Linked DNA regions of Cereibacter sphaeroides 2.4.1. The protein of the gene in region 1 interacts with the protein of each later gene in a pairwise test. Links are inferred from orthologs where the notes say so. Each region holds a gene or a part of one and is shown in the gene's direction. Other genes may lie near its edges.

Evidence for each region.
Region 2: the proteins of rlmB (region 1) and tsaE interact in binary tests that used the Escherichia coli proteins (3 or more experiments, as listed by UniProt). The link is inferred for Cereibacter sphaeroides 2.4.1 from one-to-one orthologs.

The regions. Positions count from the first base shown.
Region 1 is NC_007493.2:847,676-861,854, forward strand. What follows is about bases 8,432-11,427. They hold rlmB (23S rRNA (guanosine(2251)-2'-O)-methyltransferase RlmB), read left to right. Parts: upstream 8,432-9,534; coding sequence 9,535-10,320; downstream 10,321-11,427. Other genes in these bases: RSP_RS04205 (DHA2 family efflux MFS transporter permease subunit), read left to right, coding at 8,432-8,746; RSP_RS04225 (CoA-binding protein), read left to right, coding at 10,509-10,955; RSP_RS04230 (phosphoribosyl-ATP diphosphatase), read right to left, coding at 11,157-11,427. Also shown: RSP_RS04165 (chemotaxis protein CheB), read left to right, coding at 1-527; RSP_RS04170 (response regulator), read left to right, coding at 481-861; RSP_RS22175 (hypothetical protein), read left to right, coding at 948-1,088; RSP_RS04175 (hypothetical protein), read left to right, coding at 1,088-1,342; RSP_RS04180 (UdgX family uracil-DNA binding protein), read right to left, coding at 1,737-3,194; RSP_RS04185 (putative DNA modification/repair radical SAM protein), read right to left, coding at 3,194-4,414; RSP_RS04190 (serine hydrolase domain-containing protein), read right to left, coding at 4,497-5,510; RSP_RS04195 (MarR family winged helix-turn-helix transcriptional regulator), read left to right, coding at 5,639-6,106; RSP_RS04200 (HlyD family secretion protein), read left to right, coding at 6,103-7,209; more of RSP_RS04205, read left to right, coding at 7,223-8,431; more of RSP_RS04230, read right to left, coding at 11,428-11,468; imidazole glycerol phosphate synthase subunit HisF, read right to left, coding at 11,465-12,226; hisA (1-(5-phosphoribosyl)-5-[(5-phosphoribosylamino)methylideneamino]imidazole-4-carboxamide isomerase), read right to left, coding at 12,361-13,080; RSP_RS04245 (DUF2147 domain-containing protein), read left to right, coding at 13,220-13,600; imidazole glycerol phosphate synthase subunit HisH, read right to left, coding at 13,825-14,179. UniProt on the Escherichia coli protein: Specifically methylates the ribose of guanosine 2251 in 23S rRNA.
Region 2 is NC_007493.2:102,800-116,828, forward strand. What follows is about bases 5,364-8,209. They hold tsaE (tRNA (adenosine(37)-N6)-threonylcarbamoyltransferase complex ATPase subunit type 1 TsaE), read left to right. Parts: upstream 5,364-6,466; coding sequence 6,467-6,952; downstream 6,953-8,209. Other genes in these bases: RSP_RS00525 (PAS-domain containing protein), read left to right, coding at 5,364-6,183; RSP_RS00535 (aminoglycoside phosphotransferase family protein), read left to right, coding at 6,945-7,970; RSP_RS00540 (nucleotidyltransferase family protein), read left to right, coding at 7,952-8,209. In the rest of the region: RSP_RS00495 (glycosyltransferase family 8 protein), read left to right, coding at 1-629; RSP_RS00500 (HD domain-containing protein), read left to right, coding at 647-1,210; RSP_RS00505 (H-NS histone family protein), read right to left, coding at 1,222-1,536; RSP_RS00510 (ActR/PrrA/RegA family redox response regulator transcription factor), read right to left, coding at 1,772-2,326; RSP_RS00515 (SCO family protein), read right to left, coding at 2,319-3,014; sensor histidine kinase RegB, read left to right, coding at 3,106-4,494; more of RSP_RS00525, read left to right, coding at 4,621-5,363; more of RSP_RS00540, read left to right, coding at 8,210-8,617; double-strand break repair protein AddB, read left to right, coding at 8,610-11,603; double-strand break repair helicase AddA, read left to right, coding at 11,632-14,029. UniProt on the Escherichia coli protein: Required for the formation of a threonylcarbamoyl group on adenosine at position 37 (t(6)A37) in tRNAs that read codons beginning with adenine.

The DNA.
Region 1 (14,179 bases):
CGCTGGCGCAGCGGATCCGGGCGCTCGCCAACACCCACAATCTGCTCACCTCGGAAAACTGGGCCTCGACCTCGCTCAGCGACATCTTCGCGCTCGAGCTTCTGAACGTCTATGGCGAGGAGCGGGTGACGCTCCGCGGCCCCGAGATGCGGCTCAACGCCCGCGCCACGCTGAGCCTCGGCATGGTGATCCATGAACTCGCCACCAACGCGTCGAAATACGGTGCCTTCTCGCGGCCCGAGGGGCGCGTGTCGGTGCGCTGGTCGCGGGTGGACGAGGGAGAAGGCGAGGAATTCCGTCTGGTGTGGCAGGAGAGCGGCGGTCCGGCGGTAAATCCGCCCTCGCGCGAGGGTTTCGGCACGCAATTGATGCGTTCGATGGTAGAGGGCTCCTTCTACGGCAGCATCGAGAGCAACTGGGAACCGGCCGGTCTTCGCCTCGTTGTGGCCCTGCCATGGAATGCAGCAACCGAAGTGGACTATGACAGTGACCTGGACCCCCTCCGCCATGCGGATCCTCTACCTTGAAGACGAAGCCATCATTGCGATGGAAACGGTGGAGACGCTGCGAGACATGGGGTTCGAGCAGATCGACATGGCCTACTCCCTGCCGGCGGCCGAAAAGTTCGTGGCCGAGGCACTGCCCGACATCGCCCTGCTCGACGTGAACCTGAGCCACGGGCGGACCTCGTTCGAGCTCGGAAGCCGCCTTCTGGGCGAGGGCGTGCCTGTCGTCTTCGCCACCGGCTATGCCAGTTCCAGCCTGCCGGCCGATCCCCGGGCGACCGTCATCGAGAAGCCGGTGACACCGGCCGCGCTGGAGCGCGCGCTGAACTCCGCCGCCTGCGCCTCCGAAGGCTGAACCGGAGGGCGCTGCCGGGAACAAGCGCGGCAGCGGGACGTTGAGCTTCAAAGGCGGTGGCCCCGCCGCATCGGAGGATGAAGCCCATGTCCAGCGAGACCCTGTCCCTGAGCCTGACCCTCGTTGTCGCCGCGACGATCGTGGTGACCGCGATCGCCATGGCGCGCCGCGAGAAGCGGCTGGTTCCCGTCACGGTGCCGGCCCGGGTGCGTCAGCGGGGGCGCTGATGGACCGGCTGAGCATCCTCCTCACCCTGATGACCGGAGCGGTCATCACGGGCGTCCTCGTGATCCTGTTCTTCAGCATGGGCTGGTATGGCTGGACCCCGATCGCCATCGGAGCAGGGGCCGGCATCCTCCTGTCGTGGCCGGCTGGCTACCTCATCTCGCGCCGGATCAAGCGCACCGACCCCCAATGGGACGAGAAGCGGGTCGAGCGGGTGCCCACCACGATCCCCAAGCCCGACGCGCCGGAAGTTTAAAAGCGTCTCAGGACGCTCCTGTTCCGAAGCCGTGGCGGACCACCCCTGGCCGAGATCATGAGGGGCGCAGCAGCGCCCCTTGGTTTTGGCGCCTCGAAGGGGCTTCTGGGCGCGGCCGGCCACCTCTCCAGATCGCGCCGCGGACCGGATCTGCCGACAGGGAGGCGCGGGCGGTCCTTCAGCATCGACTTTTTCCCGCGGGCACCGGCTCCAGCCAGAGCCCGGAGTCCTTCCTCCCAACACCGTCTTGCATCCGATTGCCCGGCAGAGGTTCCGCAGCCTTGCGCTTCGCCGAGGCCTGCGAGGTTCCCGCAGGGAGAAACTTCAGGCAGGACCCTCGTGTTCCCGCGATACCGGCGTCAGTCACGCAGCGCGGATCGACGCGCGGAATCGATCAGTCCAGACGCTCCAGCAGCTGTCGGGCCGCCTGAAGATCGTCCCGGAACCGCCTGCGCTCCTCGACGCGCGCGGCCTCGTCCGGCAGGCGCAGGATGTAGGAGGGATGGACCGTCACGAAGACCGGCGTCCCGTCGTCGAGCCTCTCGACCGACCCGCGCCGCTTCAGGATCCCCGCCCCCGAGCCGGTGAGCGAGGCGAGCGCCGTTGCGCCCATCGCGACGATCAGGCGGGGGCGCACCAGATCCCGCTCGAGATCGAGCCACCAGCGGCAGGCGGTCACCTCGCCCGCATCGGGCTTCTGGTGGATGCGGCGCTTGCCGCGTGGGGCGAACTTGAAGTGCTTGACCGCATTGGTGACATAGACCGATCCGCGATCGAGGCCGGCCGCTGCCGCCTCCTCATCGAAGAGCTGTCCTGCAGGGCCCACGAAGGGCCGGCCGGCCAGATCCTCGCGATCCCCCGGCTGCTCGCCCACGATCATCATGCGCGCCGTGGCGGGTCCTTCCCCGAACACGACCTGCGTGGCATTGGCCCAGAGGCCGCAGCGCCGGCATCCTTCGGCCGCGGTCTTCGCTTCGGCCAACGTGCCGGGCGCTGAGCCGTCGCCGGCCGCAGCCGGTCCGCCGGCCGCCGCCGCACGCTGCCGCGCCACGGCCGCCGTTCGCGCGGGCGGCTCGGTCGGCGCTGCGGCCTGCATCTCGGCCGCCCGTTCGGCCGCACCCCGGATCAGGCCCGGAATCAGCTCCGCCTCGGGCAGGTTCTTCCAGTAGCGTTTCGGCATCTCGGACTGCATCGCCTTCACCATCAGCCGCGCCGGATTGAAGATGTTGGCGTAATAGGTCCGCCACAGCTCTTCCGTTCCATCGGCGGGTGGCGCGGTGCGCTCCTCGGTCAGGGCGAAATCGAGCTGCCCTGCCACGAACCGCGCGGTAACCTCGGGCGTGACGATGGCCCAGTCCATGTCGCCGAACCGGCGGGCGAAGAAGGGCGTCGCCGCCTCCTCGACCGGATGGTCCGGCTCGAACCAGGCCGCGAAGGCGCGGCGGGGGCCCTCCGAGGGAAGCTCGCGGAAGCGGACGAAGGCGTGCATCTTGTGGATCTCGCGCCGAACCATCTTCTCCTGCGCAAGGAGCTTGCGCAGCGCGGGATCGCTCCGGTCGCCCCAGCGCAAAGTGCCGTCCGCCAGCCGCAGGAGAAGACCGTAGGCACGGCCGAACCGCTCGGGATCGGCGTGGCAGAGGGCAGTTTCCAATGAGCCGACCGCCTCGCGCGACAGCCGGATCTGGCGCGCCGGGCCCGCGGGCAGGGCGGGCAGGTCGGCAAAAAGGTCGGCTTCGCCCGCGCCCACGCGCCAGACGACGCTTTCCGCCGGAACACCCGCCTGCGCCAGCCGCCGGGCCTCGGCGCGCCAGGCCGCCACGGTTCCCAGACGCGGCAGGACCACCTCGGGCATCAGAAGAGGCTCAACTGTTCCGGCGGCGGCACGAAGCGCGCGCGCAGGCTGGCGTCGTCCAGCCCCTGCGGCCGCCAGCCGGGGGCCACGATGAAGGGGCGCGCCTGTTTCACCACCGCGCCCATCGCCACCAGATGCTCGTAGCGCACCGCCCCGTGCGCCCGCGCGGCAAGGATGCGGCCCACCGTCTTGGTGCCGAAGCCCGGCACGCGCAGCAGCATCTCGCGCGGGGCGCGGTTCACATCCATCGGAAAGGCCTCGCGATGCGCCAGCGCCCAGGCGAGCTTCGGATCGACCTCGAGATCGAGCATCCCCTTGTCCGCGATCTCGCCCACCTCGAAGCCGTAGAACCGCAGGAGCCAGTCCGCCTGATAGAGCCGATGCTCGCGCAGGAGCGGCGGACGCACGAGGGGCAGCGCCTTCGAGGCATCGGGAATGGGCGAGAAGGCCGAGTAATAGACCCGGCTCAGACCGTAGTTGGCATAGAGCGTCGAGGCATTGCCGAGGATGGCTGCATCGTCCGCCCCGTCCGCTCCCACGATCATCTGCGTGGACTGGCCCGCGGGCGCGAAGCGCGAGGGTCTGCGGCCGGAGAAGCTCGGCTCGCGCGAGGCCTCGCGCTTCAGCCGCACCTCGGCCATCGCCTTGCGGATGCCGGTGGCCGACTTCTCCGGCGCGAAGCGGTCGAGCCCGGCTTCGGTCGGCAGCTCCACATTGATCGACAGCCGGTCGGCATAGAGGCCCGCCTGCTCGATCAGCTCGGGCGCGGCGTCGGGAATGGTCTTGAGGTGGATATAGCCCCGGAAATGCTCGCGCTCGCGCAGGGTCTTGGCGATGCGCACCATGTCGGCCATCGTGTCATCGGGCGAGCGGATGATGCCCGACGAGAGGAAGAGCCCCTCGATATAGTTCCGCCGGTAGAATTCGACGGTGAGCGTCACCACCTCTTCGACCGAGAACCGCGCCCGCTCGACCCGCGAGGAGACGCGGTTCACGCAATAGGCGCAGTCGAAGATGCAGAAATTGGTCATCAGGATCTTCAGAAGGCTGATGCAGCGCCCGTCCGGCGCATAGGCGTGGCAGATGCCGCTTCCGCCCGAGGATCCCAGCCCCTTGCCATCCTTCGAATCGCGCCGTGTGCCCCCGCTCGAGGCGCAGGAGGCATCGTATTTCGCGGCGTCCGACAGGATAGCCAGCTTGCGGGCGAGGTCTTTCTTCATCTGTTCTTAATATGTTCCTAGCTGTTCGAAAGCAAGCGCAGAACCAATCATGACCGGAACGTGAAGCAGCGGCGGGCCCTCTTCAGGCGCGCCTTAGCTCCGGGGCAACCACCTCGCCGATCAGCCGCATCAGGTCGCCGAAATAGCCTTCGCTCCGGGCGGGCCGCGTCGGGTCGGAGGTGACGACCACCGTGGCCTCGAGATCGGGCAGGAGGCAGACGAGCTGGCCGCCGTAGCCGCGGGCCAGTGCGATCCGCTCGGTGCCCGCGCGGCCCACGAACCAGCCGTAGCCGTAGCCCAAGCCCGAGAAGGGCGAGCGCGTCCGCGGCTCGAGCGAACGGCGCACCCAGTCGGCGGACAGGACCTGCTCCCCGTCCCACCGGCCGCCCTGGCGGACCATCTCTCCGAAGCGCAGCAGCGCCAGAGGCGACAGCGCCATTTCGTTGCCGCCGAGGTAGAAGCCCTGCGGATCCTGCGTCCAGGGCGGGATCTCGATCCCGAGCGGGCGGCCGAGCCAGTCCCGCATCAGCGCGAGCAGGCTGCGGTCCGTGGCTTCGGAGAGGGCGGCGCCGAGGATGTGGAAGCTGCCCGTGGAATAGAGCATCCGGCTGCCCGGCTCGGCCACCATCGGGCGCGACAGGGCATAGGCCAGCCAGTTCCGGCTCGAGACCCAGGCGCCGTAGTTGCCGCCCGAGGTGCGTTCGAGCCCCGCGCGCATCGTCACCAGATCCTCGAGCGTCAGGTCCCGGACGCGGGGGTCGGCCTCGGCAGGGATGAGGCCGGGCGCGACCTCGCCCAGCGTGGCCCCGAGGGCGGGCACGGCGCCCCGGTCGAGCGCCGCGCCGAGCAGGGCTGCGACGAGCGTCTTCGAGACTGACTTCACATTGACCGCGCGATCCGGAGCGGGTCCGCGCAGCGCCTCGGCCACCAGCGTTTCGCCGCCCTGCGCGACGACGATCGCATGAAGCTGGTCAAGCCCGCGCGCGGCTTCCAGCGTGGCGGCAAGGGGCGGACGGCGCGGCGCCTGCGCGCGGAGGGCGCTAGGCAGGGCGAGCGCGGCGCCGGCCGCGAGAAGAAGACGGCGGGACAGGATCATGAAACCTCCGGGGGCTCCAGCGCACATGGCCCGCCGGCCTCCGGCATCAACCGCGCCGCCTCCTCACGATTTCGCGCGCAGCGAGGGCGGCCTTGCAATGATAAGCACGCTTATTATATGTCCCGCACATGGAAAAGGACACCGACAGATTGGGACTGCTGTTGCACGACGCCACCCGCGCCGTCCGCAAGCGCTTCGAGCAGAGAACCAGCCATCTCGGCCTCTCGACGGCGCAGTGGCGGCTTCTGGCGCAACTCTCGCGCGAGCCGCGGGCCACGCAGGCGCGGCTCGCCGACCTGCTCGACATCGAGCCGATCAGCGTCTCGCGGCTGATCGACCGGATGGAGCAGGGCGGCTGGGTGCGCCGCGAGGCCGACCCCTGCGACCGCCGCGCGCGGCTGGTGGCGCCGACCGACAAGACCAAGGCCGCTTACGCGACCATCAAGACCATTGCCGACGAGGTCTATGACGAGGCGCTCGAGGGGATCCCGGCGGACCGCCGCAGGGAGCTCGTCGCGATGCTGCGGACCATCGTCACCAACCTCAACGACGCGGAGGCCGAGCCCCGCGTTCCCTGCATCAAGGCAAACGGATGAACGCCCAGACCTCTCCCGAGAAGGCCCGCTCCACGCCCGTGGTGGCCGAGCCGAATCCCCGCAAGACGCGCCGCATCCTGCTGATGGCGGCCCTTCCCGCGGCCCTTCTGGGCGGCGCGGGCGTCTGGTGGGTGACCGGCGGGCGCTACGAGACCACCGACAATGCCTATCTGCATCAGGCGGTGGTCGGCGTGGCTTCGGAACTTTCGGGCCGCGTGACGCGCGTCTCCGTGTCCGACAACCGCCCCGTGTCGAAGGGCGAGGTCCTGTTCGAGATTGACCCCGAGCCGCACCGCATCGCGCTGGCCAAGGCCGAGGCGGCGGTGGCCTCGGCGCGTCTCGAGGTGGAGCAGCTGCGCGTGGCCTATGCTCAGGCTCAGGCGCAGGAGAAGCTCGCGGCGGACGACGCGGCCTATCTCGCCAATGAGCTCGAGCGCCAGCAGGCGCTGTCGCAGAAGGGCGTGGCTTCGACGACCTCGCTCGACGATGCGCGCCACGAATCGCTGCGCGCGAAGGAGCTGCTGCTGGTCGCGCGCCAGACCACCGCAAGCGCGCTCGCGGCGCTCGGCGGGGTCGCGGACGGGCCGGTGGACGAGCATCCGAAGGTGCGCACTGCGCTTGCCGCGCGCGACGACGCCGCCTACCAGCTGGCGCGGACCGAGGTCCGCGCGCCGGCCGACGGCATCGTCTATCAGGCCGCCTCCTTCAAGCCGGGCCAGATGGTCACCGCCGGCCAGTCGCTCTTCTCGCTGGTCGAGACAGGCGATGTCTGGATCGACGCGAACTTCAAGGAGACGCAGCTGGCCGGCATCGCCCCCGGCCAGAAGGCCGAAGTCACCTTCGACCTGCACCCCGACCGGCCCTACGAGGCCACGGTCGAGGCGGTGGGCGCGGGCACGGGCTCGGAATTCTCGCTGCTGCCGGCGCAGAACGCCACCGGCAACTGGGTGAAGGTGACCCAGCGCGTGCCGGTGCGGCTGCGGTTCGAAGAGGGGGCCGACATCGCGGGCCTCGCCTCGGGCCTGTCGGCGGAAGTGTCGGTCGATACCGGCCGCGTCCGCCACATCCCGGGGCTCGCGAGTTTCGCCGCCACCGCCGACTGATCCGGAGGGTGCCATGACCGCTGCTCAGAAACAGCCCGTGGAGCACCGCGGGCTGATCACCCTCGTGATCATGCTCGCCACGATCATGCAGGTGCTCGACACGACCATCGCGAACGTGGCGCTGCCCTCGATGACGGGCGACCTCGACGCCTCGGCCGATACGATCAACTGGGTGCTCACCTCCTACATCGTGGCCGCGGCGATCATGACGCCCGTGACCGGCTGGCTCGCCGACCGGATCGGCAAGCGCGAGCTGTTCCTCGTCTCTATCGTGGGCTTCACGCTCGCCTCGATGGCCTGCGGCCTGTCCTGGAGCCTGCCCTCGATGGTGGGCTTCCGGCTGCTGCAGGGCGTCTTCGGCGCGGCCATCGTGCCGCTGTCGCAGACCTTCCTGCTCGACATCAACCCGCGCGAGAAGGCCGGGCAGGCCATGGCGCTCTGGGGGGCGGGGATCATGGTGGGGCCGATCATCGGGCCCACGCTCGGCGGCTGGCTCACCGAGAGCTGGGACTGGCGCTGGGTCTTCTTCATCAACCTTCCCGTGGGCATCGTGGCCTTTCTCGGCTGCGCCGCCTGGCTGCCGCGGGCCGAGCGGGTGGTGCGCCGCTTCGACTTCTTCGGCTTCGCCATGCTCGCCATCGCGCTGGGCTCGCTCCAGCTCATGCTCGACCGCGGTGCCGAGGTGGAATGGTTCGCGGCCCTCGAGATCTGGATCTACCTGTTCCTGATGCTGACCGGCTTCTGGGTGTTCGTGATCCACATCCTCGGCGCCGAAAAGCCCTTCCTCGAGCCCGCGATGTTCGCCGACCGCAACTTCGCCACCGGCCTCGTCTTCATCTTCGTGGTGGGGATCATCCTGCTAGCGAGCCTCGCGCTCCTGCCGCCGATGCTGTCGCACATCTTCGGCTATCCGGTCATCACCACCGGCCTCGTGATGGCGCCGCGCGGGGTGGGGACGATGATCTCGATGCTGATCGCCGGGCGGATGCTGCGCTTCGTCGATGCGCGGCTGATGGTGACGGCGGGTCTCTCGCTCACCGCCCTGTCGCTGCACATGATGACGGGCTTCAGCCCGCAGATGGACAGCACGCCCATCGTGCTCTCGGGCGTCGTGCAGGGTCTGGGTCTGGGCCTCGTCTTCGTGCCGCTCTCGACCGTGGCCTTCGCCACCATCGCGCCGCGCTTCCGCGCCGATGCCACGAGCCTCTTCAGCCTCGTGCGCAACATCGGCTCGTCGGTGGGCATCTCGATGGTAACGGTGATGCTCACCCACAACAGCCAGATCAACCATGCCGAGCTCGGGGCAAATGTGACGCCCTACAATCCGCAGCTCTGGCAGCTTTCGCCCGACGCCGCGCAGGGTGGCCTGCAGTCGCTCGCGGTCATCGACCGGCTGGTGACGCAGCAGGCCACGATGATCGGCTATATCGACGATTTCCGCCTGATGATGCTCATCACTCTGGCGGCGCTTCCGCTGGCGCTCCTGCTGCGCAAGCCCAGGGTGGGCGGCGCGCCGGTCACCGTTCACGCGGACTGAGAGGGGGAAAGTGGCCGCGGGCGCAATGGGGAGGTCGCCCGCGGCCAGAGCCCTCGGTGCGGAAGGGACACGCGGAAGGGCCACTCAGCGGACATAAGCATCCGGCAGACGGGCGCAAGGGCAGGGCTTGCGACGCATTGCCCCCCGCCCGGTGCGGCGGCGGGCCAGGGCCGAGCGGCGCGCTGCTTTCGGTCTCCCCGCCACACTCCCCCGCGCCCAGAACCCTGCTGCATCCGACCCCGTCAGAACGCGCGGAGCGCGCCGCTCAGGAGGGCCGTCACGGCCCCGGCCGCGAGCGAGATCAGAAGCGCATGCGCCCCGATCGCCAGTCGGGAGCGGAAGTCGGAAGCATCGGGAGGGTTGTGACGGCGGAACGAGGGGCTCTTGGATGCCGGTCCCTCGCGGTCGCTTTCTTCGTGCAAACGGGTGTCTCCACCGGACTCGATACGCGCCCATGGTGGGACGCAGCCCGTGGAAGGTTCAACGCGGCGAAGTGGCCCGCTTGCAGGCCGGTCGACGCCTTCGGCAGGTCGGCTTCGGCCGATGCCCCGCCGGATCCCACAGAAAGACCGCTTGTCAGGAAGATGGTGGGCGACCCTGGAATCGAACCAGGCACGAGTCGCCTCGGCGGAGTTACAGTCCGCTGCCGCACCTTGCAGCACGTCGCCCACTGGCGGCGTGATTATCCGAGGGCTCGGGGGCGGTCAAGGGCCGATCTGCGCATTTCTTTCGCCTTGCGCCGCCCCCGGGGAGGGATCATTCTGCGGCCCGTTTTTCAGGAGTTCCAGATGCCGAAACCCGTCAAGCCCGCCTGGGTGATCGAGAAGGAGCGGTCGCGCCGCGCCGCCGCCCAGGAGACCGTCTGGCTGTTCGGCATCCATGCCGTGCGCGACGCCCTTGCCAATCCGCTGCGGCAGAAGCTGCGGCTGGTCCTGACCAAGAACGCCGCCGACCGTCTGGGCGAGGCCATCGCCGAGAGCGGGCTCGAGCCCGAGATCGTCGACCCGCGCAAGTTCTCGGTCCCCATCGACGAGGGATCGGTCCATCAGGGCGCGGCGCTCGAGGTAAAGCCGCTCGACTGGGGCAGCCTCGAGGATCTGGCCGCTTCGGGCGCAGGACAGCCGCTTCTCGTGCTCCTCGACCGGGTGACGGATCCGCACAATGTGGGCGCGGTGCTGCGCTCGGCCGAGGTCTTCGGCGCGCGGGCGGTGATCGCACCGCACCGCCATTCGGCGCCCGAGACGGGGGCGCTGGCCAAGACCGCAAGCGGCGCGCTCGAGCGCCAGCCCTATCTGCGCGTGGGCAATCTCGGCGAGACGATGGAGAAGCTGAAGGCCATGGGCTACATTCTTGTGGGTCTCGAGGGCGAAGCCTCCATGACGCTGGCCGAGGGCCTGGAGGGCACGGCCGGCCGGCCGGTGGCGCTGGTCCTCGGCGCCGAGGGGCCGGGCCTGCGCGAGAAGACGCGCGAGACCTGCGACCGTCTGGTGCGAATCCCGGCCGCGGGGGGATTCGGCTCCCTCAATGTCTCGAACGCTGCGGCGGTGGCCCTTTACGCCGCCGCAAGCAGATAAATGTTCACGGACGCGCGATCCGCTCTTTTCTTTGCCGTTGTGGCGCCCATGTTACAGGAGGAGCGGGGCCGGAACCCCCGTTCTACCTTCACTGTCCCTCGTTCCGCACTAGCGCCCGGCCCTTCGGTCAGGGCGCTTTTTTTTGACCCGCCCGAGTTTGACAGACACGGGGCGGGCAAGGAGGCTTCATGACCGACGATGCCGCGCGGGACATGCCCCTGACCGACGAGGAGGTGCGGCGGATCCTCGCCTTCACCCGCACGATCGCGGTCGTGGGATGGTCGCCCAACCCCGACCGGCCGAGCCATCAGGTCGCGGCCTTCCTGAAGGCGCGCGGCTACAGGGTCATTCCCGTCAATCCGGGGCAGGCGGGGCAGGAGGCGCTGGGCGAGACGATCCGCCCCGATCTCGCGGCGCTGGCGGGCGAAGGGGTTGACATGGTGGACATCTTCCGCCGCTCGGATCATGTGCCCGAGGTGGTCGAAGCCGCTCTCGCGCATCTGCCGGACCTGCGCACCGTCTGGATGCAGCTCGGAGTCCGAAATCCCGAGGCTGCGCAGGAGGCGCGCGCCCGCGGCATCGATGTGGTGGAAAACCGCTGTCCCGCCATCGAGATCCCGCGCCTCGGCCTCTGACCGATCCGGAGCGAGCGGTCCCGGCGCGCGTCCCATGGTGCCCCCGCCCTTCCGGCGAAGGACCGCACCGTCAAACCGGGGGATCAGGCCGAGATCCCGCCCCCGGCTTTCATTCTGGCCCAAATATCCCCGCCGGAGGCTCCCACCGGACGACCGGGCGCGAGGCCGGAGGTTCCGCCGCCCATGCAGAAGCCCGGCAGGTCAGCCCCGCCCGGCCTTCTCCGCGATGCCCGAGGTGCCCTCGCGCGCCTCGAGCACGGCCATCACCTCGGCCAGCGTCACGTCCCGGGCCGCGAGCATGACGAGGAGGTGATAGAGCACATCGGCCGCTTCCGAGGCGAGCTTCGCGCGGTCGCCGCGCACCGCCTCGATGATGGCCTCGACGGCTTCCTCGCCGAACTTCTCGGCGCATTTCTCCGGGCCCTTGGCAAAGAGCTTCGCGGTCCAGGAACTGTCGGGATCGGCGCCCTTGCGCGCCTCGACGGTGGCGGCGAGCCGTTCGAGGACGGTCATGCGAGCCTCACGGGGATGCCGGCGGCGGCCATGTGGGCCTTGGCCTCGCCGATGGTGAATTCGCCGAAATGGAAGATCGAGGCCGCGAGCACAGCGGACGCACCGCCTTCGGTCACGCCCTCGACGAGATGATCGAGCGTGCCCACTCCGCCGCTCGCGATGACCGGGATCGGCACGGCGTCCGAGATGGCGCGGGTGAGGGGGAGGTTGAAGCCCGCCCGTGTGCCGTCGCGGTCCATCGAGGTCAGCAGGATCTCGCCCGCGCCGCGGCTTGCCATTTCGCAGGCGAACGCCACCGCATCGATGCCCGTGGCGCGGCGCCCGCCGTGGGTGAAGATCTCCCACCGGCCCGGAGCCACCGTCTTGGCGTCGATCGCCACCACGATGCACTGGCTGCCGAAGCGGTCGGCGGCCTCGGCCACCACGCCCGGATCGGCCACGGCGGCCGAGTTGAAGCTGACCTTGTCGGCTCCGGCCAGAAGGAGCGCCCGCACGTCCTGATGGGTCCGCACGCCGCCGCCCACGGTCAGCGGCATGAAGCACTGCTCGGCGGTGCGGGTCACGAGGTCATACATCGTGCCGCGGTTCTCATGCGTGGCGTGGATATCGAGGAAGCAGAGCTCGTCCGCCCCTGCGGCATCGTAGGCGCGGGCGGCCTCGACCGGATCGCCCGCGTCGCGCAGATCGACGAAATTGACACCCTTGACCACGCGGCCGTCGGCCACGTCGAGGCAGGGGATGATGCGGGTCTTGAGCATGGCGGGATCTCCTGAACCCTGGGCGGCCGCGTCAGGGCCTGTCGTAGCGCCTCGGGGGAGCGGGGGGAAGGGGGCTCCGCCCCCTCGCCGCGCTGCGGCTCACCCCCGGGATATTTGGGCAGAGTGAAAGCGGCTCAGGCGCGGAGCGCCTGCAGGGCCTGCGTCAGGTCGAGGGCGCCGTCGTAGAGCGCGCGGCCCGAGATGGCGCCGGCGATGCTGCCTGTGTCGCGGAGGGCCAGGAGGTCGGCCAGCGAGGAGACGCCGCCCGAGGCGATGACCGGGATCGAGACCGCGCGGGCGAGCGCGTCGGTGGCCTCGATGTTCGGCCCCGCCATAGCGCCGTCGCGGTCGATGTCGGTGTAGATGATCGCCGCCACGCCCGCATCCTCGAACGAGCGCGCGAGGTCGGTCGCCATCACGTCGGTCTCGGTGGCCCAGCCTTTCGTCGCGACCCGGCCCTTGCGGGCATCGATGCCCACCGCCACCCGGCCCGGGAAGGCGCGGGCCGCCTCGCGCACGAGGCCGGGGTTCTCGACCGCGACCGTGCCGAGGATCACGCGGGCGAGCCCCTTCTCGAGCCACAAAGCGATGGTGGCCATGTCGCGGATGCCGCCGCCGAGCTGGGCCGGCACCGCGATCCGCGCGAGGATCGCCTCGACCGCGGCCGCATTGACGGGCCGGCCTGCGAAGGCGCCGTTCAGATCGACGAGATGCACCCATTCGCAGCCCGCCGCCTCGAAAGCCGCCGCCTGCGCCGCGGGATCGTCGCCGAAGACGGTCGCGGCCTCCATCTCGCCGCGCAAGAGGCGCACGCACTGGCCGTCCTTCAGGTCGATGGCGGGATAGAGGATCATGGCGCTCTCCGGGATGTCACTCTCTCGGGCGGCTTCTGGCACGCCCCGTCCCCGATGCCAAGGACCCGACGTCATGCTTGCCCGCGGGCGGCTTCGGCCGCGATCCTCGGCCGCAGGGATCTTCGGGGAGGAGATGAGGATGAGGCTCGGGATACTGGCGGCCTGTCTGGCGCTGGCGGCGGGGGCGGCGCTGGCCGATCCGGTCGAGGGGGTCTGGCAGACGGAGCCCGACGAGGGCGCCTTCGCGCATGTGACGATGGCGCCCTGCGGGCCGAAGATCTGCGGCACGATCGGCCGCACCTTCAGGGAAGGCGCCGAATATGTCTCGCCCAACCGCGGCAAGGCCATCGTCTGGGACATGGTGCCCGAGGGCCGCGGGCGCTACGGCGAGGGCAGGATCTGGCAGCCCTCGACGGGCAAGATCTACCGCTCGAAGATGGCGCTGGAGGGCGACCGGCTGAAGGTCTCGGGCTGCATCGGGCCCTTCTGCCGGGGCCAGACCTGGGTCCGGGTGAAGTGAGGCCGGGGCCGGGGCGTGCGGTTCCGGCCGTCCGGACAAAGGGAAACCGCGGGGTCTGGCGCCGCGGTGCGGAGTGCGGGAGGGACTTCTGCCTTTCGCCCATATCAGGGCGGGCGGACCTGCCGGGGTGGGGGCCGCGGGGCGCGGTGGCCGAGCCCTCGAGCGGTCGTCGCCGGACCGGGCCATCGGCGGACAGAGTCCGCCCGGCCGGACCTTCCCGCCGCTCAGGGCTTCCAGGTCAGGAAGTTGGCGATCAGCCGCAGGCCGGTCTTCTGGCTCTTCTCCGGGTGGAACTGCGTGCCCACCATCGTGTCGCGCCCCACGATGGCCGTGATGTCCGCGCCATAGTCGGCATGGGCCAGCCGCTCGGCATCGTGGGCCACCTGGAAATGGTAGGAATGGACGAAATAGGCGTGATCGCCCGTCTCGATCCCCGTCAGCACCGGGTGGGGATGGTCGACCGTCAGGTCGTTCCACCCCATGTGCGGCACCTTCAGATGCGGGTCGGAGGGCGCGATCCGCACCACCTCGCCCGCGATCCAGCCGAAGCCCGGCGTCTCCTCATGTTCGAGACCGCGC
Region 2 (14,029 bases), 750 kb from region 1 along the record:
ACGCCGACATTTTCGTGCAGGGCGGCGATTTCACCGCACTCCTCGGTCTCGACCTCGGAAATCATCCGCTGGGCGCCGTCCGTGACAATATCCAATGGCGCACGCCCGAGCGCCGCGCCGAACAGTTCCGCCGGCTCGGCATCCCGGCGGCTCCCTATTTCAATGCCGGCCTCCTCTTGATGGATGTGGCGCGCTACAACGAAATGAACCTCCTCGACCGGTGTGTCGAACTCGGTCGGCGCGAGGCCTCCCGGATGATCCGGCACGACCAGAACCTTTACAATGCCGTCCTCCGCGGCGATTGGGCCGAACTCAGCCCGATGTGGAACTGGCAATATTCCTGGTCGGCGCGCCTGTTCGAGGCGATGCGCTATCCGCATATCGTTCACTTCATCGGGACGCTGAAACCCTGGGCGGATCGGAAAGGCCACTATTCGCCGCGGTTCGCCCAAAGCTACGACCGGTTCATCGCCGATCACTTCCCGGACCGGCCGCGCAATCCGGTGAGCGGCGGGCTCTCGCCCGATTCACGCATGATGCGAAGGATGCTGGTGAAGCATTTCCTGTCGTCGTCAAAACTTGCGCGTTATCTGGACCGCTTTCCGTCCGACCTGACGGTGATCCGGTGAAACGGGCCTGGCAGCGGATGCTTTCGGGGCGGCGGCTCGATCTGCTCGACCCGACGCCCGTGGACATCGAGATCGAGGACATCGCCCACGGTCTGGCCTTCGTGGCGCGCTGGAACGGGCAGACCCGCGGGGACTTCGCCTTTTCCGTGGCCGAACATTCGCTGCTGGTCGAGGAGATCCTGGGGCGCTGTCAACCCAGGGTTCAGACGCGCTGGCGGCTCGCCGCGCTGCTGCACGATGCGCCGGAATATGTCATCGGAGACATGATCAGCCCGGTGAAGGACGCCATCGGCGCGCAATACGGCGATCTGGACGCGCGGCTCACGGCGGCCATCCACCTCCGGTTCGGATTGCCCGCGCAATTGCCGCTTCAGGTGAAGCGCGACATCAAGAAGGCGGATCGGATCTCGGCCTGGCTCGAAGCGGTGCAGATCGCGGGATTTACCGAGGCCGAGGCAACGCGCTTCTTCGGTCGGCCGGCCGAAGCCGTTCTCGACGGGCTGGAAATCCGCCTGAGGCCGCCGGTTGAGGTGCGGGCGGCCTATACCGCCCGGCACCAGGAGCTTCTGTCGGCGCTCTAGCGCGCCCGACGTCAGATCGCCATGCTCTCGGCGGGCTTCCCCGACTTGATCGCAGCCTCGAACCAGCGCGGCTTGCGCCCGCGGCCGGACCAGGTATCCGAAGGGTTTTCAGGATTGGCGTATTTCGGTTGAGCGGCGGCGCGCCGTTTGGTCGCTGCGGTTCCCGTCAGTTCCGAAAGGGAGAAGCCGAGTTCACGGGCCTTTTCTTCCAGTTCGGCCAGCGCGTCCCGCTTCCGGCGGTCCTCGTAGGTCGAGATCGCTTTTGCCACCTGGGCCTGAAGCGACTTCAGTTCCTTGAGGCTCATGGAGTCGAGATCGATATCCATTCATTCTTCCCGTTAAAACGAACTATCCCCCAATTCATTTTACGGTTTCGTAAAAAGGTCAATCCGGTCGCTTGAGAAATTCCGCATTTATCCGTCTGTCGATCGAGGAATTTTAGGGATCCATTGCACTTTCGGGTAGTCGAATGCCCTTTGCCGATGCCGGCCCCCCTCCGCCTGCCAATGAAAAAGGCGGCAGGCCCTCGGCCGCCGCCCTCGTTCCGCCGGTGCGACTGGTTCAGCGCGGGCTGCGCTTCGCCAGGATGCGCTGCAGCGTCCGCCGGTGCATGTTGAGCCTCCGGGCGGTCTCCGAGACATTGCGGTCGCACATTTCGTAGATTCGCTGGATGTGCTCCCACCGCACGCGGTCGGCCGACATCGGATTTTCCGGCGGCGGCGGCAGGCTCTCGCCCTTGGCCAGCAGCGCGTGCGTCACCTCGTTGGCGTCGGCGGGCTTGGACAGGTAGTCCGTGGCGCCGATCTTCACGGCGGCGACCGCCGTCGCAATGGCGCCGTAGCCCGTCAGCACCACGATGCGGCAATCGGGCCGGCGCTCGCGCAGCACCTCGACCACGTCGAGCCCGTTGCCGTCCTCGAGCCGCAGGTCCACCACTGCATAGGCCGGCGGGCGCGCCTGGGCGATCGCCTTGCCTTCCGCGACGCTCTGTGCCGTTTCGAGAACGAAACCCCGCTTCTCCATCGCCTTGGCAAGCCGCTTCAGGAAGGGCTCGTCATCGTCCACGAGAAGCAGGGACCTGTCGGCCCCGAGTTCGAATACCAGATCCTCAGCCATGATTGTCGCCCATCTGCTTTCCCCTGGATGCTTGATAGGACTTCTGCGCCCGAGCGTCAAAGGAAGTTGACACATGGCTGTCATTCGCGAAGCACGAAATTCGCTCGGCGATCTGTTCGGGCGTGTCTTCGCGCTTGAAGAAGTCGACGAAGCCCGTGCCGGGCAGCATGAAGTAGGTGAAGGTCGAATGGTCGATGAGGTAATAGTCGTCGTCGGACTCCTGCACCCGGTAGAAGGTCTTGTAGGCCTGTGAGGCGGCCTTCACCTGGGCCTCGGTGCCGGTCAGCGCGATCGTGTCGGGATGGATCGCCTCGGCGAAGAACTTCAGCTGTTCGGGCGTGTCGCGCTTGGGATCGATCGAGATGAAGACCGGCGTGACCTCGATGCCCCATTCCGTCAGGATGTCCACGGCCTGCGCATTGCGCGCCATGTCGAAGGGGCAGACGTCGGGGCAGAAGGTATAGCCGAAATAGACGAGCGAGGGCTTTGCCAGAACCTCGCGGTCGGTCACGGTGCGGCCCTCCTGATCGACCAGCGTGAAGGGCCCGCCGATGGCGCCGCCCGCCACCTGATTGGCGCCGCAACCGGCGAACCGCTCTTCGGATCTGCCGAGGAAGACCCACGCCGCCGAGCCCGCAAGAAGTGCTGCGATGGCCGCCGCCGCGACCCCGGCATAGAGCTTCGTCATCAGATGATCCTCCTGCTTGCGGTTGCCGATTGATCCCGCGGGCACGGCAACCTAACAAGGTTCCGATACAGGCAAAGTGACATGAGCTGCAATGATACTCGGTCCCGACGGCATTCTGAACCGTGACACCCGCGGCGACTGGGTGCGACTGCGCACCCTGATCCTCCTGCGCTGGATGGCGGTGGCGGGGCAGCTCGCCGCCATCGTCGTGACCGACTGGTATCTGGGGGTCCGCCTGCCGATGGGGCTCTGCTTCATGGCCGTCGGCGCCTCGGTCATCGCGAACGTGATCGCGACCTTCGTCTTCCCGCAGAACCGCCGCCTGACCGAGTTCCAGGCGCTGATGATCCTGCTCTTCGACCTTACGCAGCTGTCGTTCCTGCTGTTCCTGACCGGGGGGCTCACCAACCCGTTCGCGCTGCTGATCCTCGCGCCCGTCACCATCTCGGCGCTCGCGCTCGAGCTGCGCACGACCGTCATTCTCGGGGCCATCGCGATCGGTCTGCTGACCTTCACGGCCTATTTCCACCTGCCGCTGATCCTCGCCGACGGGTCGAGCCTGTCCGTCCCGCGCATGTTCGAATTCGGCTTCTGGCTCGCCATCGTCATCGGCATCCTGTTCCTCGGCCTCTATTCCCGGCGCGTCGCCATCGAGATCCGTTCGATGTCGGATGCGCTTCTGGCCACGCAGATGGCGCTCGACCGCGAGCAGAAGCTGACGGATCTGGGTGGGGTGGTGGCCGCGGCCGCGCACGAGCTCGGCACGCCGCTGGCCACGATCAAGCTGGTGAGCTCGGAGCTTGCCGAGGAGCTTTCCGAGCAGCCCGCGCTGCGCGACGATGCGGAGCTGATCCGCGAGCAGGCCGACCGCTGCCGCGACATCCTCCGCTCGATGGGCCGGGCCGGGAAGGACGATCTTCAGATGCGGCAGGCGCCCTTGGGCGAGGTGCTGCGCGAGGCCGCCGAGCCCCATGTCGGGCGCGGCAAGCGGGTCGAGTTCGACCTCTACCCCAGCCGCGGCGGCGACGAGCGCCAGCCGGTGATCCTGCGCCGTCCCGAGGTGATCCACGGGCTGCGCAACCTCATTCAGAATGCCGTCGATTTCGCCCGCTCCACGGTCTGGATCGACGGCGAATGGACGGGAGACCGGATCGCGATCCGGATTGTGGACGATGGCGAGGGCTATCCGCCCGCGATCATCGGCCGCATCGGCGATCCCTTCGTGCGGCAGCGCCGCGCCGAGGAAAGCCAGTCGCGCCGGCCGGGCTATGAGGGCATGGGCCTCGGGCTCTTCATCGCCAAGACGCTTCTGGAGCGGTCCGGTGCCGAACTGAGCTTTGCCAATGCCGCCGATCCGTTCCTGCGGAGCCACGAGCGGCCCGAACGCTGCGGCGCCATCGTCGAGGTGATCTGGCCGGTCGACAGGCTGGTGGTGGTCCGCAACGCGCCCTTGGGCGAGAACGTCCTGATCCAGACCTGATCCGGCGCCGGATGCCGCGTCCGACCTTCCCGGGGGCGGCCGCCCCGGCATTCGGGCTCCATTAACGGCCCCTTAACCTTCCTCTCGGCAAGCTGTCCCGCAGGGCTTGCGACAGGGGAAGATCGGATGACGTTCGATTGGCCGCTCGCACTGGGGCTGATCCTGACCGCGGTCGCGGCGGCTTCTGCCGCCGTGGTTCTGGCGGGCCTTCTGCAAACCCGCGCAGGCCGGCGGCCCGAGGGCGTCTTCTCGGATTCGCAGGCCGGCACGGTCTTCCTCTTCGACGGCGAGACGCTGCTCGACGCCACGCCCGGCGCCCGCGCGATCCTCGCGCTCTCGCCCGCGCGCGGCGGGCCCTGGCTTCGGCTCTTGGCCTATCTCGTGCCGCGCTTTCCCGATCTCGAGGCGCGCCTGTCGCGGCTGGCGAGAGACGGGCGCTTCACGCTCGCCTCCGCGGCCGAGGGCGAGCCGCTTCTCCTGATGGCCGAGATGCGTGGAGGCATCACGCGGCTCACCATCGACGACCCGTCCAGCGCCGAGCGGCCCCGGTTGGACCATCTGTCGCAGCGGGCGCTCGCCGAAGAGCTCGACCAGTTGCGCGCGACGGTGGCGCAGGCGCCGCTGATGATGTGGCGCGAGAGCGCCGGGGGCGAGGTGATCTGGGCCAATGCCGCCTATCTGCGCGAGGCCGCCAAGCGGCTTCCGCCCGACCGGGACCTGAGCTGGCCGCTCCCCCGTCTCTTCGACCGCGCAGCCTCGGCTCAGGGCGCCCCGCGCCAGCGCCAGAGGATCGAGGTCAAGGGCGTCGACCGGTGGTTCGATCTCGAGAGCTTCGCCGACCCGGCCGGACGGCTCCTCTTCGCCCTTCCCGCCGATGCGGCGGTTCAGGCCGAGGCCACCCTGCGCGACTTCATGCAGACCCTGGCCAAGACCTTTGCCCATCTGCCCATCGGGCTTGCGATCTTCGACCAGCACCGCAAGCTTGCGCTCTTCAATCCCGCGCTCCTCGACCTCACCGGCCTGCCGCCCGACATGCTGGCGCTGCAACCTTCGCTGTTTTCCTTCCTCGAGGCGCTGCGGGACCGGCAGATGATCCCCGAACCCAAGGACTATCCGAGCTGGCGCCGCCAGATCCTCGAGCTCGAGAAGGCGGCGGCGAGCGGGCTCTATGCCGAGACCTGGAGCCTGCCCTCGGGCCAGACCTACCGCGTGATTGGGCGGCCGCATCCGAACGGGGCGCTGGCGCTGATGTTCGAGGACATCTCGACCGAGATGACGCGGACCCGCCGCTATCGGGCCGATCTGGAGCTCGGGCAGGCGGTGGTGGATGCGATGGAGGATGCGATCGCCGTCTTCTCGCCCGCGGGCGATCTCGTGATGACGAACGCGGCCTACGGGGCCCTCTGGGGCCACGATCCGGTGGAAACCGTGGGCGGGGGCGCCGCCGTGCAGCTCTGCGAGCAGTGGCGCGCGCGCAGCAGCCCCTCGCCGATCTGGGTCGAGGCCGAGCGTTTCCTCGCCGCGCTCGGCCCGCGCGACCCCTGGTCGGGCGAGATCCGGCTCGAGGACGGCCGTCTTGTCTCCTGCCGCTTCGCGCCCCTGACCGGCGGCGCGACCCTCGTTCTCTTCCGCATCCTCGATGTCCCCGCCGCGGAGGCGGCCGATCCTGCGAGCCTGCGCATGGCCTGACGGCCGCCCCGGGCGGGAGCGCCGGCAGGCCGGGTTGCGGTCCGACAGCTGGCCGGGCATGAGAAAATGGCCTGTGCCGCGCGGGACGCGGACGGCCGGTCGTGACTGCGCAGATGGGGCAGGAGCACCGCGCAGGCGGGCACGATGGCGCGGCCGGCGGAGCGGCCCGGCGCGCCGCCGCCCGTGCGATCCCGCGGCAGCCCGGCCGATCGATACTGCGGGACTCCGGGGCGGGGCTGCGCCGTGGATCCGCCTCCCCTTGCGCCGGGGCGCGGCTCTGGGCATGGTCGCGGCCATGCCGGATCCCGTCCCGCTCCTTCTCGCGCTCGCCTCGGAAGAGGATACCGCCCGTCTGGGCGCGGCCCTCGCCCGCCTCCTGCGGCCGGGCGACGTGCTTCTGCTCGAGGGGCCCATCGGTGCGGGCAAGACCCATCTCGCCCGCGCGCTGATCCGCGCGGCGCTGGGGCACGAGGAGGAGGTGCCCTCGCCCACCTTCACGCTGGTCCAGACCTACGAGGCGCCGGGGCACGAGATCTGGCACGCCGATCTCTACCGGCTGACCCATCCCGACGAGGTGCTGGAACTGGGGCTCGAGGCGGCCTTCGCGACGGCCGTCTGCCTCGTCGAATGGCCGGACCGGCTGGGCGACCTCGCCCCGCCCGGCGCGCTCCGCCTGCGGCTCGAGGCCGAGGGCGAAGGCCGACGCGCGACCCTGTCGGGCGGACGACCGGGCCTTCTCGCGGAGCTGTCGGAGGCGTGGCATGGCTGATCCGGCGCCCTCCGACCGCGCTGCGCAGGCGGCGGCCTTTCTCGCGCAAGCGGGCTGGGGCGCGGCCGAGCGGCGCCATCTGGCAGGCGACGCCTCGGACCGGAGTTACGAGCGGCTGCGGCGGGGCGCGGAGACCGCCGTCCTGATGGACGCCCCGCCCGGCAGGGGCGACGATCCGGCGGCCTTCGTGGCCATCGGGGCCCATCTCGGCGGGCTGGGCCTCTCGCCGCCCGCCGTGCTGGCGCAGGATCTCGCGAACGGCTTCCTGCTTCTCGAGGATCTGGGCGACGGGCTCTTCGCCCGGCTGCTGGAACGCGCTGGCGCGGACGAGGCGGATCTCTACGCTGCGGCGACCGATGTGCTGGTCCATCTCCAGCGCGCGCCCGCGCCCGCAGGCCTGCCAGACCTCTCGGCGGCCGACTGGGCCCGCGCCGCGGCGATGGCGCCCGACTGGTATGCGCGCGCGGCCACCGGGGCGGCCCCCGATGCCGCGCGCGTCACGACCCTGCTCGAGGAGGCGCTGCTCCGCCATGCCGACGGGCCGCGCGTGCTGATCCTGCGGGACTATCACGCCGAGAACCTGCTCTGGCTGCCCGGCCGCGCGGGCCTCGCGCGGGTGGGGCTCCTCGACTTCCAGCTCGCCCAGATGGGCCAGCCGGGCTACGATCTGGTCTCGCTCCTGCAGGATGCGCGCCGCGACGTGCCCGAGCCGGTCGAGCGCGCCATGATCGCCCGCTTCGCCGCGGCCACGGGCGCCGAGCCGCAGGCCTTCGGGGCCGCCTATGCGGTTCTCGGCGCGCAGCGGGCGCTGCGCATCCTCGGCATCTTCGCCCGGCTCTGCCTCGTGGCGGGCAAGCCCGGCTATGTCGCGCTGATCCCGCGGGTCTGGGGCCAGCTCTGGCGCAATCTCGGCCACCCCGCGCTCGCGCCGCTGGCGGCCGAGTGCCGCGCCCTCCTGCCGGAGCCCGCTCCGGCCGTTCTGGAAAGGATCCGCGCGCAATGCGGCCGGATGCGGTGATGATCTTCGCGGCAGGCTTCGGGACGCGCATGGGCGCCCTGACCGCCACCCGGCCGAAACCGATGATCGAGGTCGCGGGCCGGCCGCTGATCGATCACGCGCTGGCGCTGGCCGAGGCGGCCGGCATTTCGCGCATCGTGGCCAACACCCATTACCTGCCCGAAAGCCTGACCGCGCATCTGGCAGGCCGCGCCCTCGTCTCGCACGAGGAGGAGATCCTCGAGACCGGCGGCGGGCTCTGCCGGGCGCTGCCGCTTCTGGGAGAGGGGCCGGTCTATACGTTGAACAGCGACGCGGTCTGGACCGGAGAGAACCCGCTCGATGAGCTGGCAGCGGGCTGGCGCGAGGGGATGGAGGCGCTCCTTCTGCTCGCGCCCTCGGGCTGCGCGCCGGGCGATTTCACCATGGATGCGGCGGGCCGTCTCGCCCGGGCGCGGGGCGCGCCGGGTTACACCTATCTCGGCGCCCAGATCCTGCGGACCGACCGGCTCGCCGGGGTCGCCGAGGCCAAGTTCTCGCTCAATCTGGTCTGGGACGCGATGATCGCCGCGGGCACGGCCCATGGCCTGATCCATCGCGGCGGATGGTGCGACGTGGGGCGGCCCGAAGGGATCGCCGCGGCCGAGGCGATGCTCGCCAATGTTTGACACACCTGGCCCCCGCCTCTTCGGCCTGCCCCCGGGCGTGGACTTTCCCGCAGCGCTGGTGCGTGGCCTTCGCGCGCGCATGGCAGGGGCCGCGCCCGAGGCGATGGCGCGGGTCGAGCTCTACGTCAACACGCAGCGGATGCGGCGGCGGGTCACCGACCTGATGACGGCCGAGGGCGCGGGCTTCCTGCCGCGCATCCGCCTCGTGACCGAGCTGCCGCCGGTGCCGGGTCTGCCGGCCCCGGTCCCGCCGCTGCGCCGCAGGCTCGAGCTTGCGCAGCTCGTGGCCCGGCTGATCGAGGCGCAGCCCGACATCGCGCCGCGCTCGGCGCTCTTCGACCTGTCGGACAGCCTCGCCGAGCTCATCGACGAGATGCAGGGCGAGGGCGTGCCGCCCGAGGCCATCGCGCGGCTCGATGTGGCCGACCATTCGGCGCACTGGCAGCGGACGCAGGCCTTCATGGCGATCGTGGCGCCGATGTTCGGCGCGGACGCGCCCGATGCGCAGGCGCTGGCGCGGATGGCGGTCGAGCGGATCGCGGCGCGCTGGGCCGAGGCGCCGCCCGATCACCCGGTGATCGTCGCGGGCTCGACCGGCTCGCGCGGCACGACCAGCCTCTTCATGCAGGCGGTGGCGCGGCTGCCGCAGGGCGCGCTCGTGCTGCCCGGCTTCGACTTCGACCTGCCCGCCGCGGTCTGGGAGGGGATGGACGACGCGCTGACCGCCGAGGATCATCCGCAGTTCCGCTTTCATCGGCTGATGGGCCTCGTGGGCGCAGGCCCCGCCGAGGTCGGCCGCTGGACCGACGAGATCCCGCCCAGCCCGGCGCGCAACCGGCTGATCTCGCTCTCGCTCCGGCCGGCGCCCGTCACCGATCAGTGGCTGACCGAGGGCCGGCACCTCACCGGGCTTGCCGAGGCCGCGCGCGGCATGACGCTGATCGAGGCGCCGGGGCCGCGGGCCGAGGCGCTGGCAGTGGCGATGATCCTGAGGAAGGCCGCCGAGGAGGGTCGCCGCGCGGCGCTCATCACCTCGGACCGGGGGCTCACGCGGCAGGTGGCGGCGGCGCTCGACCGCTGGGGGATCGTGCCGGACGATTCCGCGGGCAAGCCGCTCGCGCTCTCGGCGCCGGGGCGCTTCCTGCGCCATGTGGCCCGGCTCTTCGGCCGGCGGCTGACCGGGGAGACGCTGCTCACGCTGCTGAAGCACCCGCTGACGGCGACCGGCGCGGACCGCGGCAACCACCTGCGCTGGACGCGGGATCTGGAGCTGCACCTGCGGCGGAAGGGGCCGCCCTTCCCGGCGGCGGCCGATCTGGCGCTCTGGGCCGGAACGCGGCCCGCGGACGGGGTGGCGGACTGGGCGCGCTGGCTGGGCGGACTGATCGAGGGGCTGGACGCGGCAGGCCCGCGCCCGCTCGCCGATCATGTGGCCGCGCATCTCGCGCTGGCCGAGGCGCTGGCCACGGGGCCTGCGGGCGACACCACGGGCGAGCTCTGGCTGAAGGAGGCCGGCGAGGCCGCGCGCGCCGCCGTCGAGGAGCTCCGCCGCGAGGCGCCGCACGGGGGCGAGCTGACGCCGGCCGATTACACCGACCTCTTCGACGCGATCCTCGCGCGTGGCGAGGTGCGCGAGGCCGTGCAGGCCCGGCCCGACCTGATGATCTGGGGCACGCTCGAGGCGCGCGTGCAGGGGGCCGATCTCGTGATCCTCGGCGGGCTGAACGACGGGACATGGCCGCAGCTGCCGCCGCCCGACCCGTGGCTCAACCGGCAGATGCGGCTGAAGGCCGGGCTTCTCCTGCCTGAGCGGCGGATCGGCCTGTCGGCGCACGATTACAGTCAGGCGGTGGCCGCGCCCGAGGTGGTGCTGACCCGCGCCACCCGAGATGCCGAGGCCGAGACGGTGCCCTCGCGCTGGCTGAACCGCCTGATGAACCTGATGAGCGGGCTGAAGGCGGGCGGAGGGCCCGAGGCTCTGGCCGGGATGCGCGCGCGCGGCCGCGACTGGCTGGACCTCGCCGCGGCGCTGGAGCAGCCCGCGACGCCGGTGCCGCTCGCCACGCGGCCCGCGCCGCAGCCTCCTGTCCCGGCCCGGCCCGACCGGCTGGCCGTCACGGGCATCCGCAAGCTGATCCGGGATCCCTATGCGGTCTATGCCCGCCATATCCTGCGGCTCTATCCGCTCGACCCGCTGCACCGGGCGCCGGATGCGCGGCTGCGCGGCTCGATCCTGCACCGCATCCTCGAGGCCTTCGTGAAGGACCGCGCGCCGGGGAGCGACCGACCAACCGAGCGCGCGCGCCTGATGCGGATCGCGGAGGCGGTGCTGGCCGAGGAGGTGCCCTGGCCCGCGGCCCGGGCGCTCTGGCTCGCGCGGCTCGACCGGGCTGCCGCCTTCTTCCTCGAGACCGAGGCGGCCCATGCCGGCACCCCGGTCGTGCTGGAGGAGGAGGGGCGGGTGGATCTGACCCCCCTGCGCTTCACGCTGACCGCGAAGCCCGACCGGATCGACGTCCTGCCGGACGGGCGGCTCCATATCCTCGACTACAAGACCGGCACGCCGCCCACCAAGAAGCAGCAGGAGCAGTTCGACAAGCAGCTCCTCCTCGAGGCGGCGATGGCCGAACGCGGCGGCTTCCGCGGCCTCGGACCCGCCGAGGTGGCGCGGATCAGCTACATCGGCCTCGGCACCAGCCCGAAGGTCGAGAGCGTGGAGACCGATGCGGCGCTCCTCGGGCAGGTCTGGGAGGGGCTCCACGCCCTCGTCGGCCGTTACATGCGGCGCGAGCAGGGCTATGTCTCGCGCCGCGCCATGTTCGGCGAGCGCTTCCCGGGCGATTACGACCATCTCGCGCGGTTCGGCGAATGGGAAATGAGCGACGCGCCCGTGCCCGTGCCGGTGGGGGCAGAGGCGCCGGAAGCAGGCTCCGCGGAGGCGGGGACGGATCGCGACAGGGGAAGCTGCCCGGAGGATGCCGCGTGAGACGCGCTGCCACATGCGAGGCCGGCCGATGAGCGGCCTGAGAGACGAGGCCTCCGAGCGTCAGGTGCAGGCCGCCGATCCGCGCGCCTCGACCTGGCTCTCGGCCAATGCGGGCTCGGGCAAGACGCGGGTGCTGACCGACCGGGTGGCGCGGCTGCTGCTCGACGGGGTCGAGCCGCAGCGCATCCTCTGCCTGACCTATACCAAGGCCGCCGCCTCCGAGATGCAGAACCGGCTGTTCCGGCGGCTGGGCGAATGGGCGATGCTCGACGATGCCGAGCTGCGCCGTGCGCTGGATGCTCTGGGCGTGGCCGCCGTAGGGCACGAGGTGCTGGCGCAGGCCCGCAGGCTATTCGCTCGCGCCATCGAGACGCCGGGCGGGCTGCGGATCCAGACGATCCACTCCTTCTGCGCGACGCTCCTGCGCCGCTTCCCGCTGGAGGCCGGGGTCTCGCCGCAGTTCACCGAGCTCGACGACCGCGCCGCACGCCTCCTGCGTGAGGAGATCGTCGAGGAGTTGGCCGACCGCATCGCCCCCGAGGTGGTGGCCGATCTGGCGCGGGCCTATACCGGCGAGGATTTCGGCGCGCTGGCCGAGGAGGTGGCGCGCAATGCCGCGGGCCTTCTGCCGCCGCTCGACGCTCCCGCCTGCCGGGCGCTCTACGGGGTGGAGGGCGACGAGGCGGCGCTTCTGGCGCAGGTCTTCCTCGGTGGCGAGGAAGAGTGGATGCCCGCGCTGATCGCGGCGCTTGAGGCGGGATCGGCGAACGACCAGAAGGCTGCGGCGAAGCTGCGGCTTCTGTCCTTCGCGTCGCCGACGACCGCCACGCTGGCCGGGCTCGAGGGGGTGCTCCTGACCGGGGCCTCGGCGAAGGAGCCCTATACCGCCAAGCTCGGCAGCTTCCCGACCAAGGCCACACGCGGGGCGCTCGGCCCGCTCGCCGACCGGCTCGATGCGCTGATGCGCCGGGTCGAGGCCGCGCGCCCGGTGCGCTGCTGCCTGCTCGCCGCCGAGCGGGCGCGATTGATCCATGCTTTCGCGGGCGTGTTCCTGCCGCTCTATCAGGCGCGCAAGGCCGCCCGCGGCTGGCTCGATTTCGACGATCTGATCCAGCGCGCCAAGGGCCTGCTGACCGATCCGTCGGTGGCGCAGTGGGTGCTCTTCCGGCTCGACGGCGGGATCGACCATATCCTCGTCGACGAAGCGCAGGACACGAGCCCCGACCAGTGGAAGGTGATCGAGCTTCTGGCGCAGGAATTCACTTCGGGGCGCGGCGCGCGCGAGGTGGAACGGACGATCTTTGTCGTGGGCGACAAGAAACAGTCGATCTACTCCTTCCAGGGCGCCGATGTGGCGGCCTTCGACCGGATGCGGGCCGAGTTCGGCGAGCGTCTCGCGGGCGCCCGGCGGCGGCTCGAGGAGCTGGATCTGCTGCATTCCTTCCGCTCCTCGCCCGCGATCCTGCGGCTGGTGGATCTCACCTTCGACGAGCCCCGCCGGCAGGCGCTGGGCGGCGAGGTCCGCCACATCGCCTTCCGCGGCGACATGCCGGGGCGGGCCGAGCTCTGGCCGCTGGTCGAGGCCGCCGAGGAGCCCGAGCCCGAGAACTGGTTCGATCCGGTGGACCTCGTCTCGGATGAGCATCATGCGGCGCGGCTCGCGCGGCAGGTGGCCACCCGCATCCGCGCCATGATCGAGGCAGGGGTGCAGATCCCGCATCCCGGCGGCTTCCGCCCCGTGGCGGCGGGCGATTTCCTGATCCTCGTCCAGCGCCGCTCGGACATCTTCGGCGAGATCATCCGGGCTTGCAAGGAAGCCCGCCTGCCCATCGCCGGGGCCGACCGGCTGAAGCTCGGGGCCGAGCTTGCGGTGCGCGACCTGTCGGCGCTGCTCGCCTTCCTCGCCACGCCCGAGGACGATCTGTCGCTCGCCGCCGTCCTGCGCTCGCCGCTCTTCGGCTGGAGCGAGGGCGAGCTCTTCGATCTGGCGCACGGGCGCGAGGGGTATCTCTGGCGCAGGCTCTACGACCGCGAGGCGGCCCATCCCGGGACGGTGGCGATCCTGCGCGACCTGCGCGATCAGGCGGATTTCCTGCGCCCCTTCGACCTGATCGAGCGCGCGCTGACCCGCCACGACGGCCGCCGCCGGCTGCTCGCCCGGCTGGGCGAGGAGGCCGAGGACGGGATCGACGAGCTGCTCAGTCAGGCGCTGGCCTACGAGCGGACCGACGTGCCGAGCCTCACGGGCTTCCTGACATGGCTTCAGACCGACGAGGTCGAGGTGAAGCGGCAGATGGAGGCCGCGGGCGGGCGCATCCGGGTGATGACGGTGCATGGCTCGAAAGGGCTCGAGGCGCCCATCGTGATCCTGCCCGACACGGCCGACCGCAAGCCGCGCGAGCGCGACGAGCTGTTCACGCTGGAGG